3 regions of the Curvivirga sp. genome follow, and region 1 is predicted to be linked to each of the others. Evidence: predicted binding sites of a transcription regulator. Region 1 holds the regulator's gene; each other region holds the start of a gene.
What was found. Region 1 encodes PhoB, which activates phosphate uptake and scavenging genes when phosphate is short. Its sites were predicted from a motif close to TNTCATAAAACTGTCA; they were not measured.
Positions count from the first base shown of each region.

Region 2: the regulator PhoB is predicted to act here: its motif matches at 3,319-3,334, upstream of ACOQOA_RS17700 (ArsJ-associated glyceraldehyde-3-phosphate dehydrogenase).
Region 3: the regulator PhoB is predicted to act here: its motif matches at 4,017-4,032, upstream of phnC (phosphonate ABC transporter ATP-binding protein).

Region 1 is NZ_CBDCOT010000009.1:1,341,355-1,346,483, reverse strand. It holds gene pstA (phosphate ABC transporter permease PstA) at 1-889, shown strand, start outside; gene pstB (phosphate ABC transporter ATP-binding protein PstB) at 955-1,758, shown strand; gene phoU (phosphate signaling complex protein PhoU) at 1,787-2,500, shown strand; gene phoB (phosphate regulon transcriptional regulator PhoB) at 2,555-3,250, shown strand; gene ACOQOA_RS11800 (hypothetical protein) at 3,379-3,915, shown strand; gene ACOQOA_RS11795 (substrate-binding periplasmic protein) at 4,032-4,790, shown strand; gene gltB (glutamate synthase large subunit) at 4,897-5,129, opposite strand, start outside.
Region 2 is NZ_CBDCOT010000009.1:2,588,236-2,593,364, forward strand. It holds gene ACOQOA_RS17680 (FAD-dependent oxidoreductase) at 1-34, shown strand, start outside; gene ACOQOA_RS17685 (SLC13 family permease) at 103-1,959, shown strand; gene ACOQOA_RS17690 (hypothetical protein) at 1,967-2,338, opposite strand; gene ACOQOA_RS17695 (metalloregulator ArsR/SmtB family transcription factor) at 2,519-3,286, shown strand; gene ACOQOA_RS17700 (ArsJ-associated glyceraldehyde-3-phosphate dehydrogenase) at 3,433-4,437, shown strand; gene arsJ (organoarsenical effux MFS transporter ArsJ) at 4,460-5,129, shown strand, end outside.
Region 3 is NZ_CBDCOT010000009.1:571,439-576,567, forward strand. It holds gene ACOQOA_RS08095 (CobW family GTP-binding protein) at 1-897, opposite strand, end outside; gene ACOQOA_RS08100 (amidohydrolase) at 936-2,576, opposite strand; gene ACOQOA_RS08105 (helix-turn-helix domain-containing protein) at 2,891-3,910, shown strand; gene phnC (phosphonate ABC transporter ATP-binding protein) at 4,105-4,977, shown strand; gene phnD (phosphonate ABC transporter substrate-binding protein) at 5,020-5,129, shown strand, end outside.

The sequences.
Region 1 (5,129 bases):
GATTGGGACCACCGTATCATTTTGGATGGCCGCATCCGATGATGTCGACATGCTCAATAAAGGCTACATTGATCGCAATTTGCCAGAATCTGATCGTCGTCTATCTGACTTCAGCATCGGATTGGTAGATACATTAATTGAAAAAGGCGATTTGAAATCGGCATTCAATACACGTTTCTTCAGTAACGCAGATAGCCGCGAACCTGAACAAGCTGGTATCTGGGGTGCTGCAATCGGATCTTTCTGGACCTTGATGGTTACCTTGCTTCTTTCCTTCCCAATCGGTGTCGCCGCGGCCATCTATCTGGAAGAATTCGCACCAAAGAATAAATGGACTGATCTGATTGAGGTCAACATTAACAACCTTGCTGCGGTACCATCCATCGTCTTTGGTTTGTTAGGCCTTGCCCTCTTTTTGAACTGGTTCAATTTACCACGCTCTGCGCCAATCGTTGGTGGCATGGTTCTAACTCTTATGACTTTGCCAACCATTATCATTGCCTCCCGTGCTGCATTAAAGGCAGTTCCACCATCTATTCGTGAAGCTGCCCTAGGTATGGGGGCGAGCCGCCTGCAAGTGGTGACTCATCATGTATTACCGCTGGCAATGCCAGGTATGCTAACAGGTACCATCATTGGTATGGCCCAAGCCTTAGGTGAAACAGCCCCGTTATTGATGATCGGGATGGTGGCCTTTATCGCAGATATTCCAGGCGGCCCAACCGATCCTGCAACCGCGTTACCAGTACAGATTTATCTTTGGGCAGATAGTCCCGAACGTGCCTTTGTAGAACGCACAAGTGCCGCGATCATGGTGTTGCTTGGTTTCTTAATTTTTATGAACCTTGCAGCCGTTTTACTTCGCAAGAAATTTGAACGTCGCTGGTAATTCAAAACCAGTGTATAATTGAGCCAGTTTTTTAGAAAGTGACATCGAAAATGTCAGGAATTAATATGAAAAATCTAGAGCAATCCGAAGTAGTTAATTACCCAGCTGATCGTGCGATCAAAATGCAGGGGAAAGACGTGAAGGTATTCTATGGCGAGAAACAAGCGTTATTTGACGTAAATATCGACATCTATGACCGTGAAGTGACCGCACTGATCGGACCATCCGGTTGTGGTAAATCCACCTTCTTGCGCTGCTTAAACCGTATGAATGATACGGTCGACATCTGTCGCATCGAAGGTAAAATCACTGTGGATGGCGAAGATATCTATGAAAAGTCAGTCGACCCGGTTCATCTTCGTGCCCGCGTTGGTATGGTGTTCCAAAAGCCAAATCCATTCCCGAAATCCATTTTCGACAATGTCGCGTACGGTCCAAAAATCCATGGTTTAGTGGACAATAAAACCGATCTTGAAGAAATTGTTGAAACATCTTTGCGTAAAGCATCCATCTGGGATGAAGTAAAAGATCGCCTTGATGCTCCGGGAACTGGCCTTTCCGGTGGTCAGCAACAACGTCTATGTATTGCACGTGCCATTGCCGTTCGCCCGGAAGTAATCTTGATGGATGAGCCATGTTCCGCGCTTGATCCGATTGCAACCGCCAAGATAGAAGAACTTATTCATGAATTGCGTGAAAACTTCACCATCGCCATCGTAACCCACTCTATGCAACAAGCCGCACGTGTTTCACAGCGTACAGCCTTCTTCCATTTGGGTCATCTGGTTGAGATGGGTGAAACAGATCAAATCTTTACCAACCCTGAAGACGAACGTACCCAAGGGTATATTACAGGCCGCTTTGGTTAAGCTGCATTTTAACATAGGATTAAAGTAAATGAATACGACAGTCGGTTCAGACCATATCGTTACAGCTTATGACCAGGATTTGGATGAGTTGTATCGCCTCGTAAGCCAGATGTCTGGTTTGGTGGAAACTCAATTTGCAAATTCCTTAAAAGCGGTAGATGCCCGTGATGAGGAATTGGCCTTAAAAGTAAAACAACGCGACAAAGAGATTGATCAACTGGAAGCAGATGTTGATGCAGCCGCAATCCGATTGATTGCCCTTCGCCAACCAATGGCAGATGATTTGCGTTTCATTATTTCTGCTATGAAAGCAGCTTCTGATATCGAACGCATCGGTGATTATGCAAAAAACATTGGTAAACGCACCCTAGTAATGAGCCAGTTCCCTGCTATGCCAGTGATGAAAAGTGTCGTACGTATGGGGCAATCTGTGCAAACACAGCTTCGCGATATTTTCGATGCTTTCCTTGCCGGGGATGAAGAAAAAGCGGTGCAAGTATGGGAAAAAGATGAAGATATCGATGCCCATTACACAAGCCTGTTCCGTGAAATCTTAACCTATATGATGGAAGATCCACGTAATATTACGGCTGCCTCTCATCTGATGTTTGTAGCTAAAAACATCGAGCGTGTTGGTGATTTGGCAACGAATATTGCAGAATCAATTTACTTCACAAAAACAGGTGAATCATTGGCAGATCGCCCTAAAGCGGATGCTTCTAAATATGAATCACTAGATTAAAAGAGATATCTCTTTTTCATTTAAGACGACTTAGACTAAAGACGGATAAAGACTATGAGCCAAGGCAAAATTCTAATCATCGAAGACGAAGCCGCAGTGGTAACTTTGTTAAAATATAATTTGGAAAAATCCGGTTATGAAGTAACAGCTGCGATGGATGGTGAGGAAGGCCTCATTATGGTGGAAGAAGAACAGCCGGACCTGCTATTGGTTGACTGGATGCTTCCACATGTATCAGGGGTGGAAATTTGCCGCCGCTTGCGTCGTAATCCGGACCATAAGAATTTACCGATCATCATGTTAACGGCGCGTGGCGAAGAATCAGACACTGTACGGGGCCTTGAGTCCGGTGCAGATGACTATATGGTAAAGCCCTTCTCCCCAAGTGAATTACAAGCACGTATTCAAGCTGTCCTTCGTCGGGCGCGCCCATCTCTTGCCGCAGATAACTTAAGCGTAGGTGGCTTATTGATGGATTTGGTTTCCTTACGTGTTTATCGCGATGATACCGAAATCAAATTAGGCCCAACCGAATTTAAATTGCTGCGTCACTTCATGGAAAATCCAGGTCGTGTTTATTCCCGTGAACAGTTACTGGATATGGTTTGGGGGCGTGATGTCTATGTGGAAACACGTACAGTTGATGTTCATATCCGTCGTCTTCGTAAAAACCTGAATGACGGTGGGTTGCCGGACCTGATCCGCACGGTACGTTCTGCAGGTTATTCTTTGGATGATAGCAAAGTTTAAGACCAAGCTTACAGTTGAAATCAAAAACAGGAGGTAAATTTTCATTTACCTCCTGTTTTTATCTGGAAAACTCGCCAAAGCGTGATTATCCTGCTTTGTCATAAGGATAACTCACAAAGGTTTTAGATTTGTCTTCACCATATTTGACAATTGTTACGAAAAAACTTGGCGCGCTTAGTGATGATATGCGCCTCTATTTCGACCGGGTGATCAATAATGTGGAAACCTTGAAAGCGTTTCAACATCGCGAGAACCTTGCCTATATTATCCTGTCACAAGCCATCGATGCGGCCCCAAAGGAATTAACCAAGACGGTGCCGGAACAGGCCTATACCACACATCTAGCACGTTATCTTCACGAACATGAAGATCATCATGCCCGCTTGATGCATTCAAGCCAGTTTCTGGTTAATCCAACGGGCGTAGGTCAAGAAATCGCCGCTGGTTTTATTGCTATTATCGCTGAAGATATGTTGCAACAATATGCCATGGGCACGTTAGAAATAGATGAACCAGAAACCTATGCTTTCCGCTGGCCTTTCTATTCCGAAACCGACTTTCCTTATGAAGATAAATCCGCGGAGGAAACCGCAGAAGAAGCTGCCATTTTGGACCGTCTTGAGGCTACGCTTGCCAAAATCCAAGAGGAAAAAGACAAAAAATAGCTTTGAAAACTGATAGATCTTAAAGCTTATCTGCAAATTTGCAAGATTTATCTATCTAGATATCAATTGAAACTTATTGTAGTCTTAAAAAACAGATAGATAACATTGATAAACCAATGAAATATGTAACGATTTATAAGTTCTGGCTTCTAAAAATACTATTCGTAACGTTTGCTATATTCCAAACCAATATTAGTGCAGCATCAGATACGAATTCATTAGTTTTAGAGATCAGCTACGATGGTGAGTTTTCTCCATTCACCTATCAAAATCGTGATGGCATAGCTTCCGGTATTCTAATCCATACATTAAAAAAAGCTCTAGAAAACAAAGAAATCAAATTCAATCTAACGGCCCATCCGTGGAAACGAACAGTCGCCTTAACGGATAAAGCAATGGTGGATGCCTCTCTCCCATGGCGTTATGCGGAAGAACGTGCAAAAAAATATATTTTGGTTGGCCCTATTACCCCCAAAGGTAGCCCTACGGTCATTTGGGGCCGAAAAAATGATACTAAGATCAAATCATGGAAGTCCATATGTGATCTATCACCATATAAAATTGGGGCTATTTCAGGTTATCGCTACCCCGCAATTATTGAGGACGCAAAATGCATTGAAAATATGCAATATTCAACGATCACCAATGAAATGTTACTACAAAAGCTACTCAACAAAAGAGTCGATTTAATCATTGGCGATAGAAATGTCCTCAAGGAAGCCACAAAACAACAAAATGTAGAAAACATGTTTGAGGAGGTATCCCCACCACTTGAATATGTGCAGCGTTATCTTGCTGTTCCAAGGTCTAAGCCACAGGTCGCCAAAATCCTTCAAGACGCGCTTGACGATTTTCATAATAGAAGTGGCGAATAACGCATCTATCTTTATCTCATCTTAAAAGAAAAAACGGCCCTGTTCCGAAGAGACAGGGCCAGTATGTTCTGAGAGAACAACTTTAATCGAGTAAAAAGGGGTCTTCTTACTCAGCTGCTCCTACAGTTGGGGTAACTGTTTCAACAGGCTGTTCCAGCTTGTCTAGAATTTCATGTGGCACCACATGACGGAACATGCCACGTACACGATCCCATTCAGACAGTAATGTATCCGCCCATTTGGAATGCGTTTCACGATAATGATCTTCAAGCATGGATTTACATTGATCCGCCCAATAGTCATTCTCTAGGCTATAAAGGCCGATAGTTTCAGGATTGA
Region 2 (5,129 bases), 1.2 Mb from region 1:
TTACGATGCTATGAGGGTGTGTGTAACTATCTAAAACACGCAACGTTAACAAGTGGCTCTGTTGATGCTATCATAGAATGAATCCTGACAAAGGATAAGAATATGATTTTAACAGATAGCATATCTCTGTTTCATATGTGGATCACATTTGCCGCAATTGGAATTGTAATTTTACTTTTCATTTATGAAACACTGGCCATAGAAATCACGTCGGTTCTGTGTATAGCTTCACTCATCATTATTTTTCATCTTTTCCCGTTATATGGCCCTGATAATCAGAACCTACTAGATGCTTACGCGTTATTAGCTGGTTTCGCAAATCCAGCCCTTATAACTGTTATTGCGCTTATTATTGTTGGTCGGGCATTGATTCAAACTGGTGCCTTGTCACAACTTGCGACATTCTTCTCACATATTAGTCGAGGAAGAGCTTTTTGGGGATTTGCCTCTATCTTGGTCACAGTTACGGTGATAGCTGCGTTTTTAAATAATACGCCGGTTGTGGTGATTTTTATTCCAATACTTATGTCGATGGCGTCACAATCACCGATGAGTTCGCGTCAAATGTTAATGCCACTAAGTTTTGTGTCAATTCTTGGTGGAATGACAACGCTGATTGGTTCTTCAACCAATCTACTTGTATCGCGATCCCTAAGTGAATTGGATTTAGAACCTCTGCATTTTTTTGAATTCACAGCTTTGGGTGTCATATTGGCTGGGATCGGATTGCTTTATGTAATCTTTATTTTACCAAGACTTTTAGGAAAGCATGGGCATCATTCAGATGGTGAGGATTTCAATGGCAATGGACGGCAATTTATCGCCCATTTAAAACTGGATGATAACTCTCCCTTAGTGGACAAGAAGCCCATATATGGTTTCTTAAAAGAAAGGCCAGATGTCACTGTTTTAATGATTTGGCGTGAAGCGCGCGCAATATTACCGCCTTTTGCAGAAATCTCTCTTCAGGCTGGAGATACATTAGTTATCGGTACTACACGAGATGTTTTAACGGATGCGGGAATGCAGAAATATGGTCTATTGCCCGAAGATGAAGAGGGAAAGCTTGCAAGATATGAATTAAACTATGTGGAGGCAGGGCATCGTGAAGTCGTAGAGGCGATGATACCGCCAGGAAGTCCTCTGATTAATGGTACTTTAAGACGTAGTCATTTTGCATCGCGTTATCGATGTTTAGCTCTTGGTATTCAGAGACGCGCACATATGATTCGAACAAAAATGACAGATATCACATTTCAGGCAGGGGATGTTCTATTACTCTATGGTGCGCCTCACAGAATAAACGAGCTCAGTGATTCAGAAGACCTTGCCCTGTTACAACATTCAGGGGAAGAAATGCCTGTTATGAAGCACGCCCGTCGCAGTTTATTGATTTTTATAGGGTTTGTGGGATTGGCTATTTCTGAATTGGTGCCGATCGTTGTTGCAGCGTTATTGGCGGTATGCCTAATGGTTTTAGTGAAGGCAATCAGGTTACGGACCGCCATTAGAAGTATAGATTTTAAACTTATCTCTATCGTTGCGGTTTCTTTAGCACTAGGAACCTCATTAGAGCTGTCCGGAGGGGCAGTATATATTGCGGAGAATGTGTTGATCCATCACCTGAATGGGATGGATGCTGCAGTTATGCTCAGCGCTTTTTTCTTCATTGTTATGGTATTTACTAATTTAATAAGCAATAACGCTTGCGCTGTATTATTCACGCCCATTGGGGTGCATTTGGCTTTGGCAACGGGTATTGATCCACATATCTTTGCTATAGCCACTTTATTTGCAGCTAATTGTTCTTTCTGTTCCCCAATAGGATATCAAACCAATTTACTCGTCATGGGGCCAGGTCGATATAAGTTTAGTGATTTTCTGAAACTCGGAACACCGCTTGCTTTAACGATATGGGTGGCTTTCTCTTTTATTGCGCCGATTTATTACGGCTTATAAGAACGGCTTACTTGAGTTTCACTTCAAATTGTTCTTTGGCCCAACCATGCACATTATCTTTAGCTCGTATATACACTTTTTCTAAATGGGTTGGGATGGCAATAGAGCCTGAGGAACGGGTGAAAGGCTGTTCATTCACATGAGGATGCGCCAGAATACGCGTGCCTAGAATATTTCCTTCCGCGTCAATAACTTGCCATTCATCCGCATAATGATCCCATCCAGTATCGTTGTGACTTACAGTAACAGAAAAACGATAACTGTTTTCACCTGTAGGCTTTAAGACAACATTTTCAATTTTAACTTCACCTGCGAAAGCAACCATGCTGCTAAAGAGTAGGGAGCCAACTGTTGCGATAGAAAGTTTAGATAGGTTCATAGTAATCTCGTATTTCCATTCGTGAATTTGCGAAGAAGTATATCAATCTTTTAAAGAATAGGAATCCCGAAAAACCATAAGTCGCTTCACAAAATTGCGAGCAAGAGAAACTCTATCATCTTGAGTTCTTTTAAAATTTTATATATGTAATTTCATATATAGATATTTAGAAGGTGCAATATGGTATCTGCGAAAACAAGAAAAGTTCTATTCCTCTGTACTGGAAATTCTGCGCGTTCGCAGGTGGCTGAGGCCTTGTTTCGATCTTTGGCAGGAGATGGGTTTATCGTTGAATCTGCAGGTATGAATCCCTCCCATGTAGATCAGCGGGTATTTGATGTTCTTTCAGGCTTTGAAGTTTCTTCTGCTGGCCTTGTGAGTAAATCGGTAGAGACGCTTAATTTAGAGAGCTTTGATTTTATTATTACGCTTTGTGATCGTGCAAAAATGGAATGTGCAACATACCCTGACCATAGCGATCTTATTCATTGGGATATAGAAGACCCTAAACCTAAGGAAGGTTTGAAACCTTTTGTGGATCTATTTACCGATTTAAAGGACCGTATTTCATTATTCCTGCTTCTGAATGGCGAAGGTGAGCACACTGTCGAAGGACCCATAGAGTTATTCAAAGTATTAAGTGATCCTCTAAGGCTAAAAGTATTTATGTTGCTGGAGGATGAAGGGGCCTTAACTGTCAGTGATTTAACCAATGTGTTAGGGATGAGCCAACCAAAGGTTTCTCGACATTTAGCTTTGTTGCGCGATAGTGGTTTTCTATCTGTTCAAAAGGAAGGATTGTGGGTTTTTTATAAGTTTACAGAAAATCTTCCTGTTTGGGTGCGTCATGTAATTTCAACAATTCGCAACGGAAACCCTGGTATTATCAACACTGAAAAGCAACTGTTAAACAAGTTGGAAAATCGAAAACTCTCAAATAGCAAATAAACGTGATTAGGTTATTTCTATTATCAATCAGAGTTAATAAAATTTTAATATATGTTTTATCATATATATGTATTTACATATATAGTTTTGAGGCGTATATAACTGCGAAATTGAATCTTGTTTGATAAACTTTTGAGGATTGAATTATGGCTATTAAGCTTGGGATTAATGGATTTGGACGTATTGGCCGTTTAGTTCTGAGAGCTGCTTTTGATTGGGATGACATTGAAATCGTGCAAATCAATGATGTGGCGGGGGATGCAAAAACATTAGCACATCTACTTGAATTTGATTCTGTTCAAGGTCGCTGGGGTAAGGATTCCATCTCATTCGAAGATAAGGCCATTATTGTGCGTGGTCATAAAATCAGGACCACGCAAGAGAAAGAAATCTCAGCGGTGGATTGGTCTGAATGTGATGTAGTTCTTGAAGCAACGGGTAAACATAAAAAGTCTTCGATTTTGCAAGCTTATCTTGATCAAGGTGTGAAGCGTGTCGTGGTTTCAGCTCCGGTAAAGGAAGAGGGCGTTCTTGAGGCCGTTGTCGGGGTGAATGATCATCTCTTTGATCCAGCTGCCCATAAGATTGTGACAGCAGCATCCTGTACGACAAATTGTATTGCACCTGTCGTAAAAGTTATTCGTGAAAAGCTTGGAATTGAGCAAGTAAGCTTCACGACCATTCATGATTTAACGAATACCCAGACAATTTTGGATGCGCCTCATAAAGACCTGCGTCGTGCCCGTGCTTGTGGGATGAGCTTAATTCCAACTACGACAGGATCTGCAACTGCGATTGTGGAAATTTTTCCGGAACTGAAAGGTAAGATCGATGGCCATGCCGTGAGGGTACCTCTCGCAAATGCATCTTTGACCGATATTATCTTTGATGTGAAGCGCGACACCGATGTAGAAGAAGTAAATGCGTTGTTGAAAGAGGCTTCTGTCGGAGAGTTAAATGGTATTCTTGGATATGAGGAACGACCATTAGTGTCTATCGATTACACAGGAGATCAACGTTCTAGTATTGTAGATGCGTTATCAACAATGGTTGTAAATAAACGTATGGTTAAGATTTATGCTTGGTATGATAATGAGATGGGCTATGCCACACGTACAGCTGAATTGATCCAAAAGGTTGGCTCTGTTTAGGTAATTCGTTTAGATAGGTAAGATGATGTTCGGCAATCTCTCCAAAGATATCCGTCAATATATTCTGGTGACCTTTAATTACTGGAATTTTACGTTGACGGATGGGGCCTTACGAATGTTGGTGGTTTTGCATTTTCACCAGATTGGCTACAGCCCGCTAGAGATCGCTTCTCTATTCTTATTCTATGAGATCTTTGGAGTCATAACCAACTTGATTGGAGGTTGGTTAGGTGCGCGTATTGGTTTGAATAGGACTATGAACCTTGGGCTTGCCTTGCAAGTGTTTGCCTTGCTTATGCTTGCCGTTCCGACACCTTATCTCACTGTGATTTGGGTGATGTTTGCGCAAGCACTTTCTGGTATTGCAAAAGACCTCAATAAAATGAGTGCGAAAAGTGCTATTAAGACATTAGTGCCAACTGGTGAGAAAGGAACACTTTTCAAATGGGTTGCAATCCTCACAGGGTCAAAAAATGCACTTAAGGGGATAGGCTTCTTCCTAGGTGGTGTTTTACTGACCATCATTGGTTTTAAAGGGGCTGTTGTTTTTATGGCAGCTATCTTGTTTTTAGTTCTGATCTTAAGTTTGATTTTTCTTAATCGGGATATGGGGAAAGCCAAAAATAAGGTGAAATTTACGCAGATTTTCTCAAAATCAGAATCTGTGAATATATTGTCAGCTGCTCGTATGT
Region 3 (5,129 bases), 770 kb from region 1:
ATCGACTTCTTTTTTCATTGAAATCATGACCAATTGACTTTGTCGGTCTTGGTTTTGATATTGATCTTTGGACCATTCCTGTCGCGCCCCGACCACCTGCAACACCACACGTTCTTCCGGATATATATCTGAAAAGAAAACACCTTTTGCCCGGTAAATATCTTTGGGAAGTGTCCTGATGACGCTGCGAAGCTTTGTTACGTCTATCTGCTGATCACTTTTCCAATGCCATGTATGAAACAGACCCTTATGGGAATGCCCATGTTTATGGTTTGAGGAATCCATCAATGCCTTGCTCTGACCTGAAAGGGAAAACAGAATATCCAACGGGACGTCGGAATAATTCGTTTCAATCACACGCGCTGATGGATAAAGCCAGTCGTCATGTATACGTTTAAGGTCAGCCTTTGAAACATCCGCAGCCTTATTCATGACAATAATATCAGCGGCATCCAGTTGAGACATTGCAAGATGTTTCACATCCCCTTCTAGGTCTTGAATTGTTTGTGCATCAATTAATGTGACAACCGAATCAATCTGGAACACATCACGCACTTGAGGGTACTTCAATGCATTGATAATTTTAGATGGGTCGGACACTCCACTTGCCTCAATCACAATATATTCTGGTGGACCATCAGGATGAGATAGGAGTGCCTGAAGTTCAAACACCAGATCATTCTGCAAACTACAGCAAATGCAGCCGTTTTTAAGACTGATAGTGTTACCTTCTTGCTTTGCCAGAAGCTGACTATCAATATCAATTGCCCCAAAATCATTAACTAAAACAGTGATGTTTAAGCCATGATCACCATTCAATATATTGTTCAGCAATGTGGTTTTGCCTGCGCCTAAAAAACCACTAATCACACAAACCGGTACCGGGGTTATTTTCATATTCTTGTCAGCCTTATCATACTAAACATAGCCTAACGCTAAAAGTTTGGTCGTTCGTTCCAAACGGCTTCATTTGCGGAACCTTTAAATGCCTCTATCTCATCCCACGTACATTGACCTTGCAGCATGGTCAGCTGAACTTGGGTTTGATGAAGTTTTCCACGTATCTCAATTTCAAATGGATTATGTTCCAAAACGATCAGATCAGCCGATTTTCCAACTTCAATTGAACCCGCTTTTTCCTCTACCCCCATGGCATAAGCACCATTCAACGTCATGATGCGAATAGCCTCTTCAATAGAAACAGCAACGCCACTAAAAACCTCGTCACTATCAGTAAGAGGGTTCTGTCTTGTGATCATGGCTTCAAACCCGACCCATGGATTAATATGAGAAACGGGCCAATCAGTTCCCATCACAGCAATCCCGCCTGCATCCAAAACACCTTTGAAATTATACATCCGCGGCCAGCGCTCTTCTCCAACGGATTGGCGCGCTTTGGCAAAGGAAGATGGATACCAACCCACTGGTGAAAATTCAGCTGTTACATTCAATGCTGCAAATCTTGGTAAATTCTCATCAAGTAAATTCGTTGAATGCGCGCATTGATGGCGCACGCCATTTGGCCCGTTAACCCGACGTGCTTCTGCCACGGCATCTAAAAACAAGTCTGACGCCCCATCTCCTGTACAATGCGCAATTACCCGGATGCCCCGTCGGTCCAAATCAACCAGCATATCGGTAATATGCTCCGGGGTTAAGTTTAGGCCACCGCGCCATTTATTTTCTCCCGGCCAAGCAGTTGATAAATAAGATGAACGGGATTCATGGGTACCATCAAAATGGAACTTCACCGTATTGGCATTCAAACGACTGCTTCGGTAATAATGTCTTTCCCCGGCTAGAAGTTCCCATCGGCGTTTCACAGGAAAAATATCATCTTGCCAACTGATGGCTGCCTCAACACGGGCAGACATTTGCCCTGCTTCATCAATCGCTTTCAAAGCATCAAGGCGATGTTCGCATACATGCACGTATTTTGTACCAACAACGCCGCGGCTTGCCTGATAATTCAACCCATCTCGATAAGCGCGTTCCAACGCATGAGAAGGCGTCGGCGGCATCGCCTTATAAATGAGTGAATAAGCACCATCCACTAAGATACCTGTTGGCTCGCCACTCAACGGGTCCCGTTCGATATAACCATTTCCGGGATCTCTTGTGTCTTTTGTTATATTGGCAAGCTCCAAAGCCATGCTATTTGCCAAGATACACCCCCAAGATCGATCATGAATTGCGACAGGGCGATCTTTGATAAAACTGTCCAGCCAATATCGATCCGGAATAATACCTTCACGTTTAAAAGTGTATTTCACAAAATACTGGCCATAAATCCATCGTTCTTCGTTTTCCGATGCATATTTTAATATAGCATCTTTCACTTCGGATGGCGTCGGGTCTTCCTTTGCAATATCAAGATATCCTGCATATCCCGGGGCCAAAGCTAAATCCGGATGGGTATGCATATCATAAAGGCCCGGCATCACAAATTGACCTTGAAGATCAATGATATGCGTATTTTCATCAATAAGAGTTTCTAATTCTTCATACGTCCCTGTACCAATAAAGATACCGGATGAAATCGCCACCGCTTCACACCAAGGCTGGTCTGAATTCACGGTATATATTTTTCCATTCCTCAGAAGTATCTCTGCCGTTGTCATCGAAGGATGACAATTTGTGGATGAAAAGTTCTGCATATTCTTCATAAGTGATACCTGTCATTCAAAGAACGGAATCAATATTGATTATACCAATGTTCCTCTATGATAATTTAACATGCGAGAGTTTAAGACTGTATTGGTTATATATAACTCTCCACATGTCCTTCAGTCATAAAATACACTCTTGCACTTCTCAATAGCATTATATTACAATTAAATAGCATTTAATAACAAACAACATATTCCAAAAAGACTTTGCTGCATTCATCATGGTTGACTTAAACCAAAATCAAAACATGGCCCTCCAATTTTTCCGACGCCTCTTTTCCTGTTGGGATGATCTTTGCCCTGACATAGCTCTTAATGAGCAACTTGCAGCTTTCGGATTAAATCGGGCGGATATCGTTTCTGGAAAACAAAAAGTAACGATCGAACTTTACTATCGCACCTTACAGCTTATCGCCCCATCTTGTTGGAATCGCGGTTTCTTCTTAAGGCTTGGAGATAGTTATGATATTTTCGATCTGGGATTAGTAGGATACGCACTTGTCAGCACCTCAAATTTGCAACGCTCTTGGGAACTTTCCTCTGCACTCGTACCTCATCTCATTAAAACAGAAAGACAGGTATTTAGGGATCATGTTGAAATTCTTCTGGGTAATTCCCCACTAGATGACTTTCAAACTATTGCACTTTTTGAAGAATGGTTAACCAGTACATGGAAATGGACCTGCCAACGTTTACCAAAGATCAGGCACTGCCCAGATGTTAAAATCCATCTCAGTTTTCCAGAGCCCGCCCATAGCCATGTATATTCTGAAATTTTCCCCGGACAGATTTTATTCAATCAACCTAATACGCTTTATTCTTTCCCGATAGAATTTAATGAAAAAGCATTTTCATCCAGTAACATGGCCGTTTCAAAGTTATGCTTTGAACAAAGCTTGGCGACACTACCTTTAATGCAGCAAGCAAGTAACTTAGTAGATGAGGTGCGTTTATACCTACTACAATCAGCTAATGTGGCCTTTGCAAATATTAAAGAAACTGCTGAATATTTTGGAATGCCTGAACATACATTTAGGCGCCGACTAAGCAGGAACGATACAACCTTTCGCAATGTTCTTTATGAATCCCGCATGACCCTTGCCAGACAATATCTGTTAGGCACCAGATTATCCATAAACGAAATTGCATATTTAACGGGATACGAGCATCCCCCGAGTTTTTATCGTGCATTTACCAAAAAATATAAAACTACACCGGAACAATATCGCATTTCTGGTTAACCTTTCCCACTGCATACCCACTCGATAATCATCTGCTAATACTGATTAACCATCCATCGCTAGTTTATTAGACAATTTCAAATGTTGTCCCGACATTCCCTCTCCTAGTCATATAACCGTCACAAAAACATAACCCCAGTTTCGCATTCAAATTTTAGCTTCACCGTTAGTTTAAAGAAACGATTAGGTGAAACATGCGTGCTATTTCAGTTGAAAACTTAAATAAGACTTTCAAAAACAATCAGGCGTTAAAAAATGTCTCCTTCACTATCAATTCCGGTGAGATGGTTGCACTGATTGGCGCCTCTGGATCAGGGAAATCCACACTCATCCGCCATATCGGCGGTCTGGTAGAGGGCGATAAAAATAGCGGTAGCATCACTGTATTAGACGGTCAAATTCAACAATCCGGCAAGCTTGGTAAAAACGTTCGAAAAATCCGTTCAAACATCGGGGTGATCTTCCAACAATTTAACTTGGTAAACAGGCTGTCTGTTCTGACAAATGTATTGATGGGTTATTTGGGGAAAATCCCCGCCTGGCGAGGAACATTAGGCCTATTCACCCAAGAAGAAAAACTGCAGGCCATGCAAGCTTTACAGCGTGTAGGCATCGATCAATTTGCAACAAACAGAGCATCGAACCTATCCGGTGGACAGCAACAACGCGCAGCAATCGCCCGTGCAATCACACAGGGTGCAGAAGTTATTTTAGCCGATGAACCAATTGCATCCTTGGATCCAGCCTCTTCACGCCGCGTGATGGATACGCTTGAAAAAGTGAACAAAGAAGATGCCGTCACTGTTTTAGTAACATTACATCAAGTTGACTATGCGCTTCGTTATTGTCCACGCACCATCGCAATGCGTGATGGCGAAATTGTTTTTGATGGCGCTTCAAAACAACTGACCCCGTCATTTCTAACCAAACTTTATGGTGATGAAAGTATCGAACTTCTCAATAACGACAATAGTTTGGAACTACCAGATACCAACACAGAAACTCAAGCAGCAAATATCAAAGATGTCATTCAACCAATGCCTGTTGCCGCTCTTGAGACTGCTTAATCAAATCTAACTCATCTCACAAACTCACAGGAGTCTTCTCAAATGATCCGTAAACTTTTTGCCTCTGCAATTGTGTCAGCTACTGCCCTCATGGGTGTTGCACAAGCAGAAATGACTTATAAACCACTGGAAAGTGACCCTAAGGAACTAAC